2 regions of the Streptomyces sp. NPDC088706 genome follow, and region 2 is predicted to be linked to the other one. Evidence: predicted binding sites of a transcription regulator. Region 2 holds the regulator's gene; the other holds the start of a gene.

Region 1 (10,431 bases), on a different contig from region 2:
CGAGTTACTGGGGGACTGAGACGACACGGCGGCAACCGCCCTCTTCCGCTTCACAAGGTGATGGACAGCGGAAATCAAGGCTACGCCCCCCGAACCGTTCCTTGCAGACCGGGCCGGTGCTTCGTCGTGCACATCACATCGCAACGCGGGTTTCGGCGCAGGAAATGGCGGGAAACAAGCGAGGTTCCACTGCACTTCGGGTACGCGGGACCGTGGATACGATCAGCTGACCGTATCCCCTTGAGATCCTCTTCCAGGAGGACACGGAGAACGTACCCTTCCGGTTCGAACCCTATGTCAACCGCACCGTCAACCGCGTCGCTCGGTCAACCCCGGAAGGGTGACCTGGATGCGGCAACCCCGAGCGGATTCGGCCACTCCGATCCGGCCGCCGTGCAGATCCACCGCCCAGCGGGCGATGGCCAGCCCGAGCCCCGTCCCTCCGTCGCTGCCCGGACCGTGCGGTGAGGGGGCCTGGCCCCGGTTGAACCGCTCGAAGACCCGGTACCGCTCCGCCTCCGGGATGCCGGGACCCTCGTCGACGACCTCCAGCTCCAGCGACTCCGGGTGGGCCCCGCGCCGCGCCAGGACCGTCACCCGGCCGTGCGGCGGGCTGTGCTTGACCGCGTTGTCGATGAGGTTGGCCACCACCTGGTGCAGCCGCTCCGCGTCCGCGTGCGCGGTGAGCTCCGGCGGCGAGACGTCCAGATGCAGATGGACGTCCGTACGGGAGTGGTTGCCCGACCCCGACGACAGGCGCCGCTGGGACGCGGCGAGATTGGCTTCTTTCAATACGCCCGAGAGATACGGCCACACCTCGAAACGGCGCGCCTTGAGCGTCACCACCCCGTTGTCCAGCCGGGACAGGTCCAGCAGCGTCTCCACCAGCCGGCCGAGCCGCTCCGTCTGCTTCAGCGCCGTACGCATCGTCTCGGGGTCCGCGGCGGACACCCCGTCCACCACGTTCTCCAGCACGGCCCGCAGCGCCGCGATGGGCGTCCGCAGCTCGTGGGAGACGTTGGCGACCAGCTCCTTGCGGTGCCGGTCCTCCGCCTCCAGGTCGTCCGCCATGCGGTTGATCGTCTGGGCCAGGTCGCCCAGCTCGTCGCGCCGCCCGGCGCCGCTCACCCGGCGGGTGTAGTCGCCGTGCGAGATCGACCGGGCCACCGCCCTCATCTCGTCCAGCGGCGCGGTCAGACCGTGCGCCACGAACTGGGTGATCAGCAACGTGGCGATCACCGAGAACACGGTGATGAACTGGAACTCGGTCCGGGTCCGCAGGGCGACGATCAGCAGCCCCGTGGTGATGAACACCGAGACCACGACGAGCGTGCCGAGCTTGGCCTTGATGGAGAAGGGCCGCATCCCCGACCCTGGCCGGCTCATGGGGCCGGGGTCTCCAGGGCGTAGCCCACGCCGTGCACCGTACGGATCCGCTCGGCGCCGATCTTGCGGCGCAGCGCCTTGATGTGGCTGTCGACCGTACGGGTGCCCGAGGCGTCCGCCCAGTCCCAGACCTCGGCCAGCAGCTGCTCACGGGAGAGCACCGCGCGCGGGGTGTTGGCGAGGCACACCAGCAGGTCGAACTCGGTCGGCGTGAGGTGGACGTCCTCCGCGCGCACCCGCACCCGGCGCTGCGCGTGGTCGATCTCCAGCTCGCCGAGGCGCAGTATCCCGCTCCGCGGGGTGACGGCGGCCAGCGCGGCCCGCTCCACCCGGCGCAGCAGGACGTGCACCCGGGCGGCCAGCTCCCGCATGGAGAACGGCTTGGTCATGTAGTCGTCGGCGCCGACCCCGAGCCCGACCAGCATGTCGGTCTCGTCGTCGCGCGCGGTCAGCATCAGCACCGGCACCGGGCGCGTCGCCTGCACCCGGCGGCAGACCTCCAGGCCGTCGAAGCCGGGAAGCATGATGTCGAGCACCATCAGGTCGGGCTGCCAGGCCTCGGCCGCGTCCACGGCCGCGGGCCCGTCCAGTGCGGTCTGCACGAGGAAACCCTCCGCCCGCAACCGGGCGGCGATGGCGTCGACGATCGTGGCGTCGTCCTCGACCACCAGCACCCGGCGTTGAGCCCCTGGGGTGGCCGCGACGCCGTTGTGGGTGGTGTGTGTCTGTTCCATCGCCCCGCCCCTGCCCGTTCTCGCGGAGGCCAATCCCCGCGAGGCACGGTCTTCGCTCGTGGATTTCGTCGGTGATCCCTGTGTGCCGGTCAGCAGCGTAAAGGCTGTGGAGGGCCCACGGCTACGCAGGGTGTTGCCCCGGGGGGCGCGGGCGTATCCGGTGGGGCGACGGATCGTCTGCCTTGTGCCGGTTGACCCCGCTCGCCACCGGACCGCACCCGCCGGGAGGGGCCGGCCGACCCGTCAACGAGCCTTCGATGCGAGATGGACCACGTCGGGCACACCTCGGGCAACAGCCACTTCTTCCGTCCTAACCCCGCTGAACCCGGCATTCCACAGGGCCTGCTCGAAGGCCGGCGACGGCTGCGCGGACCAGACGGCGAGCACCCCGCCCGGGGTCAGCCGGTCATGGCAGTGGGCCAGCCCGGTGGGGGAGTAGAGGCTCCCGTTGTCGTCCGTGACGGTCCAGTCGGGCCCGTTGTCGATGTCCAGGCAGAGCGCGTCGTAACGCTCCGTGGCGGTACGGAGATGGGCGACCAGGTCCGCGTGCAGGACCTCGGTCCGGGGGTCGGCCAGCGCCGCCCCGGAGATCCGCTCCAGCGGCCCTGTCCGGTGCCAGTCGACGATCGCCTGCTCCCGCTCCACGACGACGATCCGCCCCCAGCGGTCCTCCTCGGCGGCCCGTACCAGCGAGAAACCCACACCGAGCCCGCCGATCAGCACGCGGGGGCCGGTCCGGTCGCCCGGCAGGGCGGCCAGAGCGGCGTCGATCAGCAGCCGCTCGGAGCGCCCGTCGGAGGTGTCCATCAGGAAGCAGCCGTTGGCGATGATCTCGAAGTGCTCCCCGCGCTCGCGCAGGACGACCTCGCCGAAAGGGCCTTCGCGGCGGTCCAGGGGGACGGGGGCCGGGGGAACCATGGCGCGGGAGAAGGTGTCGGGCTCCATGGCCCGGATTCTAGGAGAGGGACAGCACCCGGCCTCAGCCGTTAGCCGTTCCGGTGACGGTCACCGGTCCGGGTGCGCGCCGCGCAGGGCCAGGAGCGCCGCCCCCACCACGTACGCCGTCCCCGCCATCACCCAGGCCGCCGTCTGGGGCCCCGGCTGCGTCGGCCAGGGCGGCCGGGGCGGCCGGGGCGGTCCACGGGGCGGCGTGAGGCGATCACCCACAGCCACTACCGGGGCGCAACAGCTGCACACCCTCCCTGTCGACGGCCGGACGCCATGCGGTTCACCAGGCGGGGAGGGCGGCTCCGGGGAATAGCCGTTCCCCGCCGGACGCTCCCGTGGACAGGTGGATCGGGGTGGCGGCGGCCGGCTGATCGCTCACAGCGAACACCACTCGGGGAACAGTCGGCGGCTCAGCAGCATTGAGTCCACATAGCTCAACTTGCCTGCCGAAGGGGAGATCATGACTACCGAGTCCAAGGCGTTCACACCGATCGACCTGCCCGTGCTGCCGCTAGACGACGAGGTCGTCCTGCCCGGCATGGTGGTGCCGCTGGACCTGTCCGACACCGAGGTGCGCGCCGCCGTCGAGGCCGCGCAGGCCGCCGCCCGAGCCGGCGGCGGCAAGCCCGAGGTGCTGCTGGTGCCGCGGATCGACGGGACGTACACGGGGACCGGTGTCCTCGGGACCGTCGAGCAGGTCGGACGCCTTTCGGACGGCGACCCGGGGGCGCTCATCCGGGCCCGCGACCGGGTGCGCATCGGCGCCGGGACCAGTGGACCCGGGCGCGCGCTCTGGGTCGAGGGGACCGTCCTCGACACCGTGGTGCCCGACCCCCTGCCCGGTTCCGCCGTCGAGCTCGTCAAGGAGTACAAGGCGCTCGCCACCAGCTGGCTGAAGAAGCGCGGCGCCTGGCAGGTCGTGGACCGGGTCCAGCAGATAGACGACGTCTCCGCGCTCGCCGACAACTCCGGCTACTCACCGTTCCTCACCACCGCGCAGAAGGTCCAGCTCCTGGAGACCGTGGACCCGATCGCGCGGCTGAAGCTCGCCATCCAGTGGCTGGGCGAACACCTCGCCGAGCAGGATGTGGCCGAGTCCATCGCCAAGGACGTCCAGGAGGGCGTCGACAAGCAGCAGCGCGAGTTCCTGCTCCGCCGCCAGCTGGACGCCGTACGCAAGGAGCTCTCCGAACTCAACGGCGACCCGGAGGACGAGTCCGACGACTACCGGGCCCGCGTCGAGGCCGCCGACCTCCCCGAGCACGTCCGCACCGCCGCGCTCAAGGAGGTCGAGAAGCTGGAGCGCTCCAGCGACCAGTCGCCCGAGGGGTCCTGGATCCGGACCTGGCTGGACACCGTCCTCGAACTGCCGTGGACCGAGCGCACCGAGGACGCCTACGACATCCGCGGCGCCCAGGCGGTCCTGGACGCCGAGCACGCCGGGCTCGCCGACGTGAAGGAGCGCATCACCGAGTACCTGGCGGTGCGCAAGCGGCGCGCCGACCGGGGGCTGGGCGTGGTGGGCGGTCGCCGAGGCGGCGCGGTCCTCGCCCTCGTCGGGCCGCCCGGCGTCGGCAAGACCTCGCTCGGGGAGTCCGTCGCGCACGCCATGGGCCGTAAGTTCGTCCGCGTCGCGCTCGGCGGTGTCCGGGACGAGGCGGAGATCCGGGGCCACCGGCGTACGTACGTGGGTGCTCTCCCCGGCCGTATCGTGCGGGCGATCAAGGAGGCCGGTTCGATGAACCCGGTCGTCCTGCTCGACGAGATCGACAAGGTCGGCTCGGACTTCCGGGGCGACCCGGCCGCCGCCCTCCTCGAAGTCCTCGACCCCGCGCAGAACCACACCTTCCGTGACCACTACCTGGAGGTCGAGCTGGACCTCAGCGACGTCGTCTTCCTGGCCACCGCCAACGTGCTCGAAGCCATCCCCGAGGCCCTGCTCGACCGCATGGAGCTGGTCCGCCTCGACGGCTACACCGAGGACGAGAAGGTCGTCATCGCCCGGGACCACCTGCTCCCGCGCCAGTTGGAGCGGGCCGGTCTGGAGAAGGACGAGGTTGCCCTGGAGGAGTCGGCGCTGCGCAAGCTGGCCGGCGAGTACACCCGCGAGGCGGGCGTACGGAATCTGGAGCGGGCTGTCGCCCGGCTGCTCCGCAAGGTCGCGGCCCAGCACGAACTGGGCGACCGCGAGCTGCCGTTCACGGTGACCGACGCGGACCTGCGCTCCCTGATCGGGCGCCCGCACCACGTGCCCGAGTCCGCCCAGGACCCGGCCGAGCGCCGCACCGCGGTGCCGGGCGTGGCCACCGGGCTCGCGGTGACCGGGGCGGGCGGTGACGTCCTCTTCGTCGAGGCGTCGCTCGCCGACCCGGAGACCGGGGCGTCCGGACTGACCCTGACCGGCCAGCTCGGTGACGTCATGAAGGAGTCGGCCCAGATCGCGCTGAGCTTCCTGCGCTCGCACGGCGCGGAGCTGGAACTGCCGGTCGCCGACCTCAAGGACCGGGGCGTGCACATCCACTTCCCGGCGGGCGCGGTGCCCAAGGACGGCCCGAGCGCGGGCATCACCCTGACGACCGCCCTGGCCTCGCTGCTGTCCGGACGGCTGGTCCGTACGGATGTGGCGATGACCGGTGAGGTGTCGCTGACCGGGCGGGTGCTGCCGATCGGCGGTCTGAAGCAGAAGCTGCTGGCGGCCCACCGCGCGGGCATCACCACCGTGGTGATCCCCCAGCGCAACGAGGCCGACCTGGACGACGTCCCGGCCGAGGTGCTGGAGAAGCTGGACGTCCACCCGGTCACCGACGTCCGCCAGGTGCTGGAGATCGCCCTCACCCCGGCTTCGGCCCGGGCGCAGGAGAGGATCCCGGCCGCGGCCTGACCGCCACGCAGTGACGGGCGCGGTATCAGGTACGTGGCCGGTACGGACGGCCCGCTTCCCGAGTCAACGGGGGCGGGCCGTTCCGCAAGCACCGGCATCACGGCGCTCAGGGGCGGTAGATCGTGCCCGGCACCGGCTCGGCGGGAGCCATCAGCTCCGGGACGGTCACGAAGGTGTAGCCGTCCTTCTGGAGCGCGTCGACGATCCCCGGCACGGCGGGCACGGTGCCCGGGTAGATGTCGTGCAGCAGGATGATGCCGTCCTTGCTCGCCTGGTCCACGATCCGCTTCGTGATCAGCGCCGAGTCGTTCGTCGAGTAGTCCTTGGCGGTGGCGCTCCACAACACCTGCGAGAGCCCCAGGTCCTTGGATATCTCGGAGACCTTGTCGTCGGTGCGGCCCTGCGGTGGGCGCATCAGCCGGGGCTTCTGGCCGGTGACCTTCTCGATCGCCACCTGGGTCTTCTCCAGCTCGGCCCGTATCTCGTCCGGCTCCCGGTCGGTGAGGACCTGGTGCGTCCAGGTGTGGTTGGCCACCTCGTGGCCTTCTTCCTTGATGCGCCGCACGGTCTGCGGGTGCTTGAGGACGTGGTGCTTGCCCAGCAGGAAGAAGGTGGCGTGGACCTTCTTCTCCCTCAGGATGTCCAGCAGCTCCGGGGTGTCCTTGCCCGGCCCGGCGTCGAACGTGAGCGCGATGCACTTCGCCTTGCGGCAGTCCGCCCGCCCGAAGGAACCCTTGGCGTCGGAGGCCGCGTCCTGCCGCGCCGAGCCCGGCGCCGTCGTCTCCATCGAGCAGCCGTTAAGGGTCAGTGTGAGCGCCGTCACCAGGGCGGCGGCCAACCCGCCGCCGAGCAAGGTCGTCTTCTTGGGCACGGGCACACCACTCCTCTGCGCGGAAATCTCCGCACAGGTGTGCGGTACGCCCCGGACTATACATAGCGCGTATACATGGAGTTCATAGCGGGGTGCGAAGCGCCGTTGATCACGGCGGAGGAGTGACACGAGGGCCGACCCGGCCGGATGAAACGGGGCCGTGTCACACCGTCTGCCGTGTCACCGCGCACCGCCGCCTTCCGCATTCTCCTGCTGCGCCTTCCGGGAGCGGGGAACGATCAGGCGGTCGCGGTGAGGGCTGCGCGTGCCGCGCTGAGGATCTCTTCGGAGAAGGGGGAGTCCTGGGCGGCGCCGCGCTTCCCGGAGCCGATCGCTGAGGACCGCCTCCGACAGGCCGATGTGACGGCGGAAGTCCTCGAAGCGGCGGACCCTGTTGCAGGCGTCACGCAGGATCCGCAGGCCGGCCGACTGCCCGCGCCCCCGGTCGGCGCCACGCTGGGCTTCACCTTGCCGGAGGTGGAGAAGGGGCGAGTGGTTTTCTCTGCGCGCCGCCGACGAGCGGACCGGCCCACGCCTGCGAAATACTGGCCGAGCTGCGGCGTTGACCAGCTGCGGCGGAAACTTTCATCGGCAGGAACCGTACGAGGGGTACTGACGTGCAGGGGAGCGAGAGCGCGCGGGAACCGGCCGCGGCTGCCGGAACGGGCGTGGACCACGAATTCCTGGCGCTGGAGCGCGAGCTGGCGGTCTTCCTGCGCCGGGCGCGGGCCAGCTCGGGCGAGATGGCCCGCGAGGTCCACCCCGAACTGGAGCCCGCCGCCTACGGCTTGCTCGTCCGCCTGGAGTCGGCGGGCCGGCAGCGGGCCACCGAGCTGGCGGCCTACTTCGGCGTCGGCAAGGCCACCATGAGCCGTCAGCTTCGGGCCCTGGAGACTCTCGGGCTGGTCGCCCGCGAACCCGACCCGGCGGACGGCCGCGCCTGGCTCGTCCGGCTGACCGACGAGGGCCTCGTCCGCTTCCGCAGCGTCCGTGACGCCCGGCGCGGGCGGTACGTCCGCAAGCTGGCGGGCTGGGACCGGGCCGAGGTGGCGGAGCTGGCCCGGCTGCTGCACCAGCTGAACGCCCGCGCGGAGGACTGAACTCGCTGCCGCACCGGCTGAACGTCCGGGCGGAGGACTGAAACCGCCGCCGCACCGGCTGAACGCCCGCGCGGAGGTGCTGAACCCACTTCGGCGCGGGCGTACAGCTCAACGCGGCGCGGGCCTCACAGCTCCACGAAGACCGCCGTCGCGTCGTCGTGCGTCTTACCGCGACGCAGCCGTACGCGCCCGGCGGCCGCGTCGGCCTCCTCCAGCCCCCGTACCCGGTCGATCAGCCCCTGCGGCCCCGCCGTGCGCAGCAGCTCCAGCGCGGCCGTCCAGTCGCCCTCCTGGAACAGGTCCCTCCAGCGGCTCGCCCCGTCCGTCAGCGCGGCCAGCGACCGGACCCCGGCGGCCGGGACGCTGCCGGTCACCGCGCGTGCGGACACCGCGGGGTCGGCGGCGGCCGTGAAGAAGCCGCCCTCCCTGTTCCGCAACCGGGTGTCGACGACCGCCGCCGAGGAGAGCGACCCCGGCGGCAGCCGGTCGAGCCGGTCGTCGAGCACCGCCCGGACCGTGCCGTCCGGGGCCTCCAGCAGGAGCGCCGAGTCGGAGAGCACCAGGTACTCGACCGCGTGCGCGCTCCAACGCGCCAGGGCCACGGTCGCCTGAGGCGTACGTACGTGAGAAAGGTCACAGGTGATCCGGTGGGCATCGGCGGTGCGCCGGATGGACGCCGACAGGATCTCGGCCAGGCCCATATCTCGCCGTGAACCCGACAGTTCCACCAGCGCGCCGCCCAGCCGGTCGGTGAACCAGGGGACGGAGTGCACACAACCGTCGTCCCCCGCGGGCGGGGTGACGCCGTCGAGCACCACCAGCACTCCCCCCTGGCCGGGCGTGGGCAGGACGGCGGATGCCCAGTCCTCGTTGGGGCGTTCGGGGCCGCCGGGGACGGTGGCGAGTTCGAGACGCATGGCGCCAGTCTGCACGAGCCCTCCACGGAGGCCGCACGGAAGCGGATTCCGGCCGTACCAGCAGGTCAACGCGGGCCCGCCACGCGGCGGGAAAGCCATCAGGGGAGTGCGGGCGGGCATACTGCCAAAGGCTGCGCCGAAGTTCCACCCCGCGCCCTATGCATGGTCAGGGGCGCGCCTGGGGAGACTTGTTCGCCAACTCAAGAGTGATGTTCACTCGTTCGAGTGGCGGAGCGGTTGATGCGCGCCCCCCTCTCAAAAGCGCTGGAATGGTCAGAAGCCGTACCAGGAGCGGGGGGTCCTTCTACGTGACCGAGCGTCACCTCTGCTTCAAGGGTGGACGAGTCAAGATTGCGAGCACCGGTGCAGAAGAAGCGGCCGCGGAGCCAGGGCAGCACGCGCGACGGTTCCGGGGCGACGCCTCCGGCTCCGGGCGCCGACAAGCGGGCCGTACGGGTACGGAGTCGGCTGGTCGCCGGGGTCGCCGTCGTCGGGATCATCGTCATCGCCGCAGGAGCCCCCGCGGCGCTGGGCGCGTCCGCCGATCTGGCCGAGTCCCAGCGGCTGGTGACCCTCGCCGGGCTGAACCAGCAGGCCGTCACCCTGGCGCACTCCCTCGCCGACGAGCGGGACGCCGTCACCGCGTACATCGCGGGGGGCCGCGCCGATGACGGCAAGGCCGGCGCCGAGAGCCGCCTCACCCGCACCACCCGGGTCGACCAGCAGATCGACGAGATCCACCAGCCGGCCCCCGCCGCCCTGCGCCGCGACCTGTCCACCGTGCCCTCCCTGCGCCGGGACGCCCTCACCGGCAAGGGCACGGCGTCGGAGGCCCACCAGGCGTACTCCGAGGTCATCGCCAAACTGCACGGCATCTCCGCCGAGCTGGCCGAGAAGACCCCGCCGCGCGCCGCCGACGCCACCCGCGCCCCGCTCGCCCTCGGGGGAGCCGTCGAGCAGGCCTCCGCCACCCGCGGTCTCCTCCTCGCCGCCCTCGCCGTACCGAACCCCGAGCCCGCCGCCCCGCAGACCGACCCCTTCACCGGCCTGCCGGTGGAGACGAGGAACGACGAGGGCAGGCGGGCGGACCGCGAACGGGACGAGCTCAGCGCCGCCGCCCAGCAGGCCCGGGTCCGGGAGCTGGCCTCGCTCGCCGAGTTCGACCAGTCCGCGAACCCCGTGGCGCGCGACAAGCTCTCCGCCACCGTCACGGGACCCGAGGTCAACAGCGCGGAGAAGTACCTCACCCGCCTCACCGACCGCCCCGAGCTCTCCGGCGACGAGCGCGACACCAGCGCCAAGAAGCTGGAGGCCGTGCTCACCGCCCGGGTCGACCGGATGCGCAGCGTCCAGTCCGCTCTCGGCACCGCCCAGGTCCAGCGCCTGGAAGGGCTCCGCGACGACGACGTCACCGCTCTCGAACTGAGCATCGCCCTGCTCGGCGGCTGTTTCCTGCTCGCCGTCGGCGTCTCCACCGCCGTCGCCCGCACCCTGACCCAGCCGCTCGCCGTCCTGCGCATCGGCGCCGCCCGCCTCGCGGACGAGCCGCAGAGCGCCGACCCGGTCCGCTACACCGGCCGCAACGACGAGTTCG
Region 2 (10,431 bases):
GGTCCTCGCGGGTGTGGAGCGGGGGCGGGGGGAACCCGCCCGCCATTGCGGCCGAGCTGTGACATCCCCTAGGGGGCGTACGGAAGGGAGTTCAGGGAGTTCTGGGGCGCCGGTGGGAGTTTCGGCCCCGCATGCCCCGCAGACGGGGCATGCGGGGGAGTCAGGGAGGGAACACCGCGTCGAAGTCGCCGCAGACCGGGTGTGCTCGGGCCGGTCCTTGCCGAAGCGGGCCTGCGCCGGGATGCGTACGGTGACCGCCCTGCCGGTTTGGCCCTCCGGGGAGCCGAAGAGGATCTGCCGGGGGACGGGCGGGGCGCCGACGCCGTTGTTCCTGGTCGTGGTGGGGCGTCCGGTGTTCGGCGGCGCGAGGGCATACCCGGTCCGCGGACTCCGGACTCATGACGCTCCAGATGCGGCTGCGCGTACCAGGGGGGCTCCCGGGGCCGTCCGTGTCCCGGCCGGGCCCTGAGCACGCGGAAGCGGCCGGTCCTGCCCGCGAGGCAGGTCCGGCCGCTTCCGATGGTGCTGTGGTGGCCGTGGTGCTGCGGTCGCTAGTTTGCCGGTTCCGGCTCCGGCGCGTCCACCTGCTCCGGCTCGCCCGCCGGGTCGGCCGGGGTCTTCACCGACTCTAGGAGGAGCTGCGAGACGTCCACGACCTGGATGGACTCCTTGGCCTGGCCGTCGTTCTTCTTGCCGTTGACCGAGTCGGTCAGCATGACGAGGCAGAACGGGCAGGCGGTGGAGACGATGTCCGGGTTGAGGGCGAGGGCTTCGTCGACGCGCTCGTTGTTGACGCGCTTGCCGATCCGCTCCTCCATCCACATCCGGGCGCCGCCGGCGCCGCAGCAGAAGCCGCGCTCCTTGTGACGGTGCATCTCCTCGTTCCGCAGCCCCGGGACCTTCGCGATGATCTCGCGCGGCGGGGTGTAGATCTTGTTGTGCCGGCCCAGGTAGCACGGGTCGTGGTACGTGATCAGGCCCTCGACCGGGGTCACCGGGATCAGCCGGCCCTCGTCGATGAGGTGCTGGAGCAGCTGCGTGTGGTGGATGACCTCGTACTCGCCGCCGAGCTGCGGGTACTCGTTGGCGATCGTGTTGAAGCAGTGCGGGCAGGTGGCGACGATCTTCTTGGCCGACCTGGGCTTCTTCGTCTCCGGCTCGACGTTGCCCTCGTCGTCGAAGGACTCGCCGTACGCCATGTTCAGCATGGCCACGTTCTCCTGGCCGAGCTGCTGGAACAGCGGCTCGTTGCCCAGGCGGCGGGCGGAGTCACCGGTGCACTTCTCGTCGCCGCCCATGATGGCGAACTTGACGCCCGCGATGTGCAGCAGCTCCGCGAAGGCCTTGGTGGTCTTCTTGGCCCGGTCCTCCAGGGCGCCCGCGCAGCCGACCCAGTACAGGTAGTCGACCTCGGTGAGGTCTTCGACGTCCTTGCCGACGATCGGGACCTCGAAGTCGACCTCCTTGGTCCACTCCACGCGCTGCTTCTTGGCCAGCCCCCAGGGGTTGCCCTTCTTCTCCAGGTTCTTGAGCATCGTGCCCGCCTCGGACGGGAACGCGGACTCGATCATCACCTGGTAGCGGCGCATGTCGACGATGTGGTCGATGTGCTCGATGTCGACCGGGCACTGCTCCACGCAGGCACCGCAGGTGGTGCAGGACCAGAGCACGTCCGGGTCGATGACGCCGTTCTCCTCGGCGGTGCCGATCAGCGGGCGCTCGGCCTCGGCGAGGGCGGCCGCGGGGACGTCCTTGAGCTGCTCCTCGGTGGCCTTCTCGTTGCCCTCCATGTCCTTGCCGCCGCCGGCCAGGAGGTAGGGGGCCTTGGCGTGCGCGTGGTCGCGCAGCGACATGATCAGGAGCTTGGGGGAGAGGGGCTTGCCGGTGTTCCAGGCGGGGCACTGCGACTGGCAGCGGCCGCACTCGGTGCAGGTGGAGAAGTCGAGGATGCCCTTCCAGGAGAACTGCTCGACCTGGGAGACACCGAAGACCGCGTCGTCGGCCGGGTCCTCCCAGTCGATCTCCTTGCCGCCCGTCGTCATCGGTTGCAGCGCGCCGAGCGCGACATCGCCGTCGGCGTTCCGCTTGAACCAGATGTTCGGGAAACCGAGGAAGCGGTGCCAGGCGACGCCCATGTTGGTGTTGAGCCCGACCGTGATCGCCCAGATCATCGTCGTACCGAGCTTGATCATCGCGGCCAGGTAGACCAGGTTCTGCAGCGTCCCGAGGTCCAGCCCCTTGAAGGCCAGCACCAGGGGGTACGACGCCCAGTACGCGGCCTCGTAGCCGTCCACGTGGTGCAGCGCGCCCTCCAGGCCGCGGAGCACCATGATCGCGGCGCCGATGATCAGGATGATCGCCTCGACGAAGTACGCCTGACCCATCTTCGAGCCCGTGAAGCGCGACTTGCGGCCGGCCCGCGAGGGCAGGTTCAGCTGGCGGATCGCGATCAGGACGAGGATGCCGAGGGTCGTACCGAGCGCGATGAACTCGATGTAGATCTCGTACGGCAGGAAGGTGCCGATGTACGGCAGCACCCAGTCGGCCTGGAACAGCTGGCCGTACGCCGTGACGATCGTCAGGCCCAGCGTCAGGAAGCCGACCGCGACGAACCAGTGGGCGACGCCCACGATTCCCCAGCGGTTCATGCGGGTATGGCCGACGAACTCCTTGATCAAGGTGATCGTCCGCTGCTTGGGGTCGTCGGTGCGGCTGCCTGCCGGTACCGCCTGTCCGAGACGGACGAAGCGGTAGATCTGCGCGACGGCTCGGGCGACGAGCGCAACGCCGACCACCGTCAGCACCAGCGACACGATGATCGCGGCGAGTTGCATGAGTAGGGCTCCTCGGGCCTGCGAGAGCGGGGTCCAGTTGACTACTGCCCACTACTACTAAGCAGTAACTTAATGAGTCTGTGCTGACACTATCCACTTATTCCACCCCGCTGTAGCCGGGTGGGCGGTGATCTGTGTCGCTCAGGTGTGCCTTGGTTGCGCCGCTGTCGGACGCGCCTTGCGCAGTGCCGTCCGCGGCAGGCCGCGGACGGCTTCCGTCAGGACCGTCAGATAGAGCACCACTCCATGGTGCTCTGCGTAGTGCTGGTCCAGCAGGGCGGGGTCGTCCCACGGCATGCCGGAACGGCTGCGCACCTGGGCCAGCCCGGTCAGTCCCGGCCGCAGCTCCTGCCGCCACTGCCGGGCTCCCGGCCGGGCGGCGCGCGGGTCGCCGGGGGGCAGCGGGGCCGGCCCTACGAGCGAGAGATCGCCCCGGACGACCTGGGGGAGCCGGGAGAGCAGGTCGAGCCGGAGCCGGCGGGTGCGCAGGGAGCGGAGCGTGAAGACCTGGCCGCCCAGACCCGTACGGTCGCTGCGTTCCCATACGTTGCCGGGGCCCCGCCGGACGGCCAGGGCGAGGGCGCCGACGGCGAGGGCGGGGGCGGCCGCGAGCAGGAGGACGGTGCCGAGCGTCAGGTCCAGCACCCGTTCGGCCGACGTCCGCGGGGTGAAGCGGTCGGCGAGGCGCTCGACCCGGTCCGTGAGGCCCGCCAGGCGTGCGGCCGGGCGGGTGGGGAAGTGGCTCCTGGTGGTGCCGGTCGGCGGGGGTGGCGGCTGCGCCTGGGGCCCGGTGCGGGCCCGGGACTCGTGCCGGGACCGGGGCTGCGGCGCGGACTCCGCCCGCTTCCGTCGGCCCTGCCGCTGATCCTGCCGCTGGCTCTGGTTCCGTCGCTGCTGCCTCTTCCGCTGGTTCTTCTGCCGCACGCGCCGCTGTCTCGCGTCTCGCATCGCGCCCGCCCGGGGTTCGGAGTCCGATGGTGCCGATCGATGACGTTTGTGACCGTCTCGCGGCATTTTGTGACAGAACGATCCCACGGTGGGATGGTGGGTCGGGTGGTGCGCGGGGGGTGTGGCGTGTGCTGGTGCGGCTTCGGGGCGGGCGAGGAAGCCCCGGGTGACGCGCATGGGCAGGTAAGTTGAGTCGGGCCGACTCAGGTCTGTTGACTCCGGGAGGGGTGTCGTGCATTCTTGAGTCAGATCCACTCAAGTAGTCAGTTGGAGGAATTGAAATGGCACGTGCGGTCGGCATCGACCTGGGCACGACTAACTCCGTCGTCAGCGTTCTCGAAGGCGGCGAGCCCACCGTCATCACCAACGCCGAAGGCGCCAGGACCACGCCGTCCGTCGTCGCCTTCGCCAAGAACGGCGAGGTGCTGGTCGGCGAGGTGGCCAAGCGCCAGGCGGTCACCAACGTCGACAGGACCATCCGCTCCGTCAAGCGCCACATGGGCACCGACTGGAAGATCGACCTGGATGGCAAGAGCTTCAACCCGCAGCAGATGAGCGCCTTCATCCTGCAGAAGCTGAAGCGCGACGCCGAGTCCTACCTGGGCGAGAAGGTGACCGACGCGGTCATCACCGTCCCGGCGTACTTCAACGACTCCGAGCGCCAGGCGACCAAGGAGGCCGGTGAGATCGCGGGCCTCAACGTCCTGCGTATCGTCAACGAGCCGACCGCCGCCGCCCTGGCGTACGGCCTGGACAAGGACGACCAGACGATCCTCGTCTTCGACCTCGGTGGCGGCACCTTCGACGTGTCGCTCCTGGAGATCGGTGACGGCGTCGTCGAGGTGAAGGCCACCAACGGTGACAACCACCTCGGTGGTGACGACTGGGACCAGCGCGTCGTCGACTACCTGGTGAAGCAGTTCGCCAACGGGCACGGCGTGGACCTGTCCAAGGACAAGATGGCTCTCCAGCGTCTCCGCGAGGCCGCGGAGAAGGCGAAGATCGAGCTCTCGTCCTCGACCGAGACCACGATCAACCTGCCCTACATCACGGCGTCCGCCGAGGGCCCGCTGCACCTGGACGAGAAGCTCACGCGCTCGCAGTTCCAGCAGCTGACCGCGGACCTCTTGGACCGCTGCAAGACCCCGTTCCACAACGTCATCAAGGACGCGGGCATCCAGCTCTCCGAGATCGACCACGTCGTTCTCGTCGGTGGCTCCACCCGTATGCCGGCCGTCGCCGAGCTCGTCAAGGAGCTGACCGGTGGCCAGGAGGCCAACAAGGGTGTGAACCCGGACGAGGTCGTCGCCATCGGCGCCTCGCTCCAGGCCGGTGTCCTCAAGGGCGAGGTCAAGGACGTCCTGCTCCTCGACGTCACCCCGCTGTCCCTCGGTATCGAGACCAAGGGAGGGATCATGACCAAGCTCATCGAGCGCAACACCACGATCCCGACCAAGCGCTCCGAGATCTTCACGACGGCCGAGGACAACCAGCCGTCCGTCCAGATCCAGGTCTACCAGGGCGAGCGCGAGATCGCGGCGTACAACAAGAAGCTCGGGATGTTCGAGCTGACCGGTCTGCCGCCGGCCCCGCGCGGTGTGCCGCAGATCGAGGTCGCCTTCGACATCGACGCCAACGGCATCATGCACGTCGCCGCCAAGGACCTCGGCACCGGCAAGGAGCAGAAGATGACCGTCACCGGCGGCTCCTCGCTGCCGAAGGACGAGGTCAACCGGATGCGCGAAGAGGCCGAGAAGTACGCGGAGGAGGACCACGCCCGCCGCGAGGCCGCCGAGTCGCGCAACCAGGGCGAGCAGCTCGTCTACCAGACGGAGAAGTTCCTCAAGGACAACGAGGACAAGGTCCCCGGTGACGTGAAGACGGAGGTGGAGACCGCCGTCGGCGAGCTGAAGGAGAAGCTCAAGGGCGAGGACACCGCCGAGATCCGTACGGCCACCGAGAAGGTCGCGGCCGTCTCCCAGAAGCTGGGCCAGGCGATGTACGCCAACGCCCAGGCCGAGGGTGCGACCCCGGGCGCCGAGGCTCCGGGCGACGCCCAGGGCAAGGCCGATGACGATGTCGTCGACGCCGAGATCGTGGACGACGAGAAGGACACCAAGGGCGGTGCGGCGTGACCGAGGAGACCCCGGGCTTCGAGGAGAAGCCCGACGTCCCCTCCGGCGCCACCCCTGATGACGCCGAGCCGAAGGCCGCCGACCCCTCCGAGGAGGAGGCGGCGGCCCCGGCCGGGGACACCGACCCGACCGTCGGCCTGACCGCACAGCTGGACCAGGTCCGTACGGCGCTGAGCGAGCGCACCGCGGACCTCCAGCGGCTCCAGGCCGAGTACCAGAACTACCGCCGCCGCGTGGAGCGGGACCGGGTGACGGTCAAGGAGGTCGCTGTGGCGAACCTCCTGTCCGAGCTGCTGCCCGTGCTCGACGACGTCGGCCGCGCGCGGGAGCACGGCGAGCTGCTCGGCGGCTTCAAGTCGGTCGCCGAATCGCTCGAGACGGTCCTTGCGAAGCTGGGCCTCCAGCAGTTCGGCAAGGAGGGCGAGCCCTTCGACCCGACGATCCACGAGGCCCTGATGCACAGCTACGCGCCGGACGTCACCGAGACGACCTGCGTGGCGATCCTCCAGCCGGGGTATCGCATCGGCGAGCGCACCATCCGCCCCGCGCGGGTGGCCGTCGCCGAGCCGCAGCCGGGCGCGACGCCGGCGGCGGCCAAGGAAGAGAAGACAGACGACGAGGAGAGCGGTGGCACCGAGGAGGTCTGACGGGAACCCGTCCGACCAGCGAGGTGCACACCGACCGGCCAGGCGGCCGGCCCACGGGCCGGCCGCCGCGCCGATCGTCCGGAAGGAGGGACGTCGATGAGCACGAAGGACTTCGTCGAGAAGGACTACTACAAGGTCCTCGGCGTCCCCAAGGACGCCACCGACGCCGAGATCAAGAAGGCGTACCGCAAGCTCGCCCGAGAGTTCCACCCGGACGCCAACAAGGGTGACGCCAAGGCGGAGGAGCGCTTCAAGGAGATCTCCGAGGCGAACGACGTCCTCGGCGACACCAAGCGGCGCAAGGAGTACGACGAGGCGCGCGCCCTCTTCGGCAACGGTGGTTTCCGTGCCGGCCCCGGTGGTGCGGGCGGCAACTTCAACTTCGACCTGGGCGACCTCTTCGGCGGGGGCGCCCCGGGCGGCGGACAGGGCGGCGCGGGCGGCGGTTTCGGCGGCGGCGGGGGCGGTCTCGGCGACGTCTTCGGCGGGCTGTTCAACCGCGGTGGCGCGGGCACCCGCGTCCAGCCGCGGCGCGGCCAGGACATCGAGTCCGAGGTGACGCTCAGCTTCACCGAGGCGGTCGACGGGGCCACGGTCCCGCTGCGGATGTCCAGCCAGGCGCCCTGCAAGGCGTGTTCCGGCACCGGTGACAAGAACGGCACCCCCAGGGTCTGCCCGACCTGCGTCGGCACCGGCCAGGTCTCGCGCGGCACGGGCGGCGGCTTCTCGCTCACCGACCCCTGCGTGGACTGCAAGGGCCGGGGCCTCATCGCCCAGGACCCGTGCGAGGTCTGCCACGGCAGCGGCCGGGCGAAGTCGGCCCGCACCATGCAGGTCAGGATCCCGGCGGGCGTCTCGGACGGCCAGCGGATCCGGCTGCGCGGCAAGGGCGGCCCGGGCGAGCGCGGCGGTCCGGCCGGCGATCTGTACGTCGTCGTCCACGTCGGCGCCCACCCGGTCTTCGGCCGCAAGGGCGACAACCTCACGGTCACCGTGCCTGTCACGTATCCGGAGGCGACGCTCGGCGGCGAGGTGAAGGTCCCCACGCTCGGCGGACCGCCGGTCACCCTGAAGCTGCCTCCCGGCACCCCCAACGGGCGTACGATGCGCGCCCGGGGCAAGGGCGCGGTCCGCAAGGACGGCACCCGCGGCGACCTGCTGGTCACCGTGGAGGTGGCGGTCCCCACGGACCTCGGCCAGGAGGCCAGGGACGCGCTGGAGGCCTACCGCAAGGCGACCGCGGACGAGGACCCGCGGGCGGAACTGTTCCAGGCCGCGAAGGGAGCTTGAGATGGACGGCCGTCGACGCAATCCGTACCAGCTGACCGATGAATCACCGGTGTACGTGATCTCGATCGCGGCCCAGCTCTCGGGCCTGCACCCGCAGACGCTGCGCCAGTACGACCGTCTCGGCCTGGTCTCCCCGGACCGTAGCGCCGGGCGCGGCCGGCGCTACTCGGCCCGCGACATCGAGCTGCTGCGCACGGTGCAGCAGCTGTCGCAGGACGAGGGCATCAACCTGGCGGGCATCAAGCGCATCATCGAGCTGGAGAACCAGGTCGCCGCGCTCCAGCAGCGTGTCGCCGAGCTCTCGGCGGCGGTGGACGGCGCGGCGGTCGCCATGCAGCAGCGCGAGGCCCAGGTGCACGCCTCGTACCGGCGCGACCTCGTGCCGTACCAGGACGTGCAGCAGACCAGCGCGCTGGTGGTCTGGCGGCCGAAGGCGAAGCGGCCGCCGACGGAGTGACCACGCGTCTGCGAACAGCGGGGCCGGGGGAGAGCGTTCATCCGCTCTCCCCCGGCCCCGCAGTCGTATGCCGCCTGCCGGGCCCTCCGTCACGCACCGCCCGGGTTCCCGGCCGGGGATCGGTCGCGCGGTCAGGAATCCGATTCCAGGATTCCCGAGCGCGCGATCAGATAACCGAGTTGTGCCCGGCTGTTGCTGCCGAGCGCGACACTGAGCTTGGCGATGTGGGAGCGGCAGGTGCGGACGTTCATGCCGAGGCGGCGGGCGATGGCCTCGTCGACATGGCCCTCGACCAGCAGCTTGGCGATCGAATGACGGACGCCGGAGATGCCTTCCGGCCCGGGGTCGTAAGGGATCTGCTCCTGCAAAGGCACTGCACGGTGCCAGAATTGTTCGAAGACCTTGACGAGGTACTTCACGATGCCGGGGTGCCGTAGTTCGAGGGCGACGGTCCGGTCGTCCGTGGCGGGGATGAAGGCGACGGTGTGGTCGAAGATCATGAGTCGCTCTATGAGTTCTTCGAGAGTCCGGATTTCCACCTTGCTCTCCGCCATGCGGGCCGCATAGGTGAGAGTCCCGTGGCTGTGGCGGGCGGTGTGCTGGTACAGCGTGCGCATGCCTACGCCACGCTCCGCGAGAATGTGTCCGCGTTCCACGGCGATGTTCAGCGCGTCCTCGCTGCGCCCGCCGCCGGGCTGGATGGTGAGAACCTCCGCCTGGCACTCCGAAAGGGCCAGTTTTATGGAGGCGTTGATACGGTCGATGCCTTCCAGAACGGTGATCGCGTGGGTGGTCGGCGGGGTCTGGGCGCTGACGGCCATGAAGGGTTCGAACGCCTCGGTGAGTTCGACCGAGAGCCGTCTGCGCTCCTGGATCTCCCGCTCGATGGGGTGGAGCCGCTGGGTGAGCGCCGCGAATGCCGGCACCGGCCGTAGCCAGGTGGGGTCGTCCGGGTCGGGGTGCAGCAGGGCGAACTCCAGCAGGCACGGCGCGTCTTCCGCTTCGGCGCGGGCCACCTTCCCCACGCTCAACGCACTCGCGTAGAGCCGGGCCCCCTCGTCGCACAAAGTGGTGACAGAGTGGGGATGTGTCGCTTTCGCTCTATCTGTGGTCAATTCTCCACCCCCCAGGAACATGCATCAGCAGGAACATGATGCATCGTTTCTGTGGTTTGACGTGCCTTGATGGGCCATCGTCTTGTGATGCGGGGGAGAGGAAACCTTGGAAGTGAGGACGAAGCCCACTATGAGTAAGAAAACGCTTCGCTCGGTGCTTGCCGTGGCCTTCTCCGTCGGGCTGGCGTCCGGAGTGTTCAGCGCCCAGGGAGACCCCGTCTGGGACACGGCGCCCAATCAGGCCGTCGAACTGCGTTCGCAAGCCGCGCCGCCCCCCGACCTGGCCTGGGACTTCACCCCGACCACGAAGGACCGAGCATGACCACGCCGCCGGACGATCGCACCTTCCGGCGCGAGATGGCGACCGCCTATCGCTCAGGGTGGCATTTCATCGATCTGCTCACGGCACTGCCCCGCCGTGGCGACTCGTTGATGGTCACCCTGTTCGGAGAGCCGATCGTCGTGGTGATGGAAGAGGACGAGGACGTCCGCGCCTATCGCTGTCTCCGACGCCCCCGTGGCGCGCCGCAGCCCGTCCGCTGCGCCGTCAGGTACGGGATGATCTTTGTGAACCTCGATCAGCGGGACCATGAGCTGATCACGTCAGAACCCCTTTCCGCCACCCCCCGCAGTGCCTGAGCGATTCCCCCGTCGTCACCTATCGCTCCGGCGCTTCCCCCACACAGCGGCGCCACCGTGACCTGAACACGGTGGCGCCGCTGTGCTGTGCCCGTCCGGCGCGTATCCGGGGGCCGGCCCTTCCGAGCGCCCGGTCGGCGGCGCAGGGGGCGGTCAGGCCTTTCCGAGCGCCCGGTCGACGGCGATCTCGATGACGACCCGTTCCGGGTTGGGCCTCGGCGTGCGCTCGTAGCGCTCCGCGTAACGGCTCACCGCGTCCACGACGGCCTCCGGCTCCCTGCGGATGGTCGCGCGGCCCTCCAGGGTCGCCCAGCGGGCTCGGTGCATCTGGCAGACGGCGACCCGTGCCCCCTCCGGCCCGGCGGC

The links. The regulator HspR, encoded in region 2, represses chaperone genes until heat shock. The targets are predictions, from matches to a motif close to TTGAGNNNNNNNNNCTCAA.
Region 1: the regulator HspR is predicted to act here: its motif matches at 3,488-3,506, upstream of lon (endopeptidase La).

Annotation. Positions count from the first base shown of each region.
Region 1 covers NZ_JBIVLW010000002.1:551,553-561,983, forward strand. Annotated here, with positions in the region: gene ACIQAK_RS08140 (multifunctional oxoglutarate decarboxylase/oxoglutarate dehydrogenase thiamine pyrophosphate-binding subunit/dihydrolipoyllysine-residue succinyltransferase subunit) at 1-27, opposite strand, end outside; gene ACIQAK_RS08145 (HAMP domain-containing sensor histidine kinase) at 310-1,386, opposite strand; gene ACIQAK_RS08150 (response regulator transcription factor) at 1,383-2,120, opposite strand; gene ACIQAK_RS08155 (spermidine synthase) at 2,364-3,065, opposite strand; gene lon (endopeptidase La) at 3,529-5,949, shown strand; gene ACIQAK_RS08165 (polysaccharide deacetylase family protein) at 6,056-6,820, opposite strand; partial or broken gene ACIQAK_RS08170 (transcriptional regulator) at 7,138-7,240, opposite strand; gene ACIQAK_RS08175 (MarR family transcriptional regulator) at 7,438-7,920, shown strand; gene ACIQAK_RS08180 (hypothetical protein) at 8,046-8,837, opposite strand; gene ACIQAK_RS08185 (nitrate- and nitrite sensing domain-containing protein) at 9,201-10,431, shown strand, end outside.
Region 2 covers NZ_JBIVLW010000003.1:143,694-154,124, reverse strand. Annotated here, with positions in the region: gene ACIQAK_RS10180 ((Fe-S)-binding protein) at 552-2,834, opposite strand; gene ACIQAK_RS10175 (sugar transferase) at 2,976-3,758, opposite strand; gene dnaK (molecular chaperone DnaK) at 4,064-5,917, shown strand; gene grpE (nucleotide exchange factor GrpE) at 5,914-6,564, shown strand; gene dnaJ (molecular chaperone DnaJ) at 6,661-7,854, shown strand; gene ACIQAK_RS10155 (heat shock protein transcriptional repressor HspR) at 7,856-8,311, shown strand; gene ACIQAK_RS10150 (helix-turn-helix transcriptional regulator) at 8,443-9,447, opposite strand; gene ACIQAK_RS10145 (hypothetical protein) at 9,557-9,748, shown strand; gene ACIQAK_RS10140 ((2Fe-2S)-binding protein) at 9,745-10,065, shown strand; gene ACIQAK_RS10135 (TIGR03618 family F420-dependent PPOX class oxidoreductase) at 10,219-10,431, opposite strand, start outside.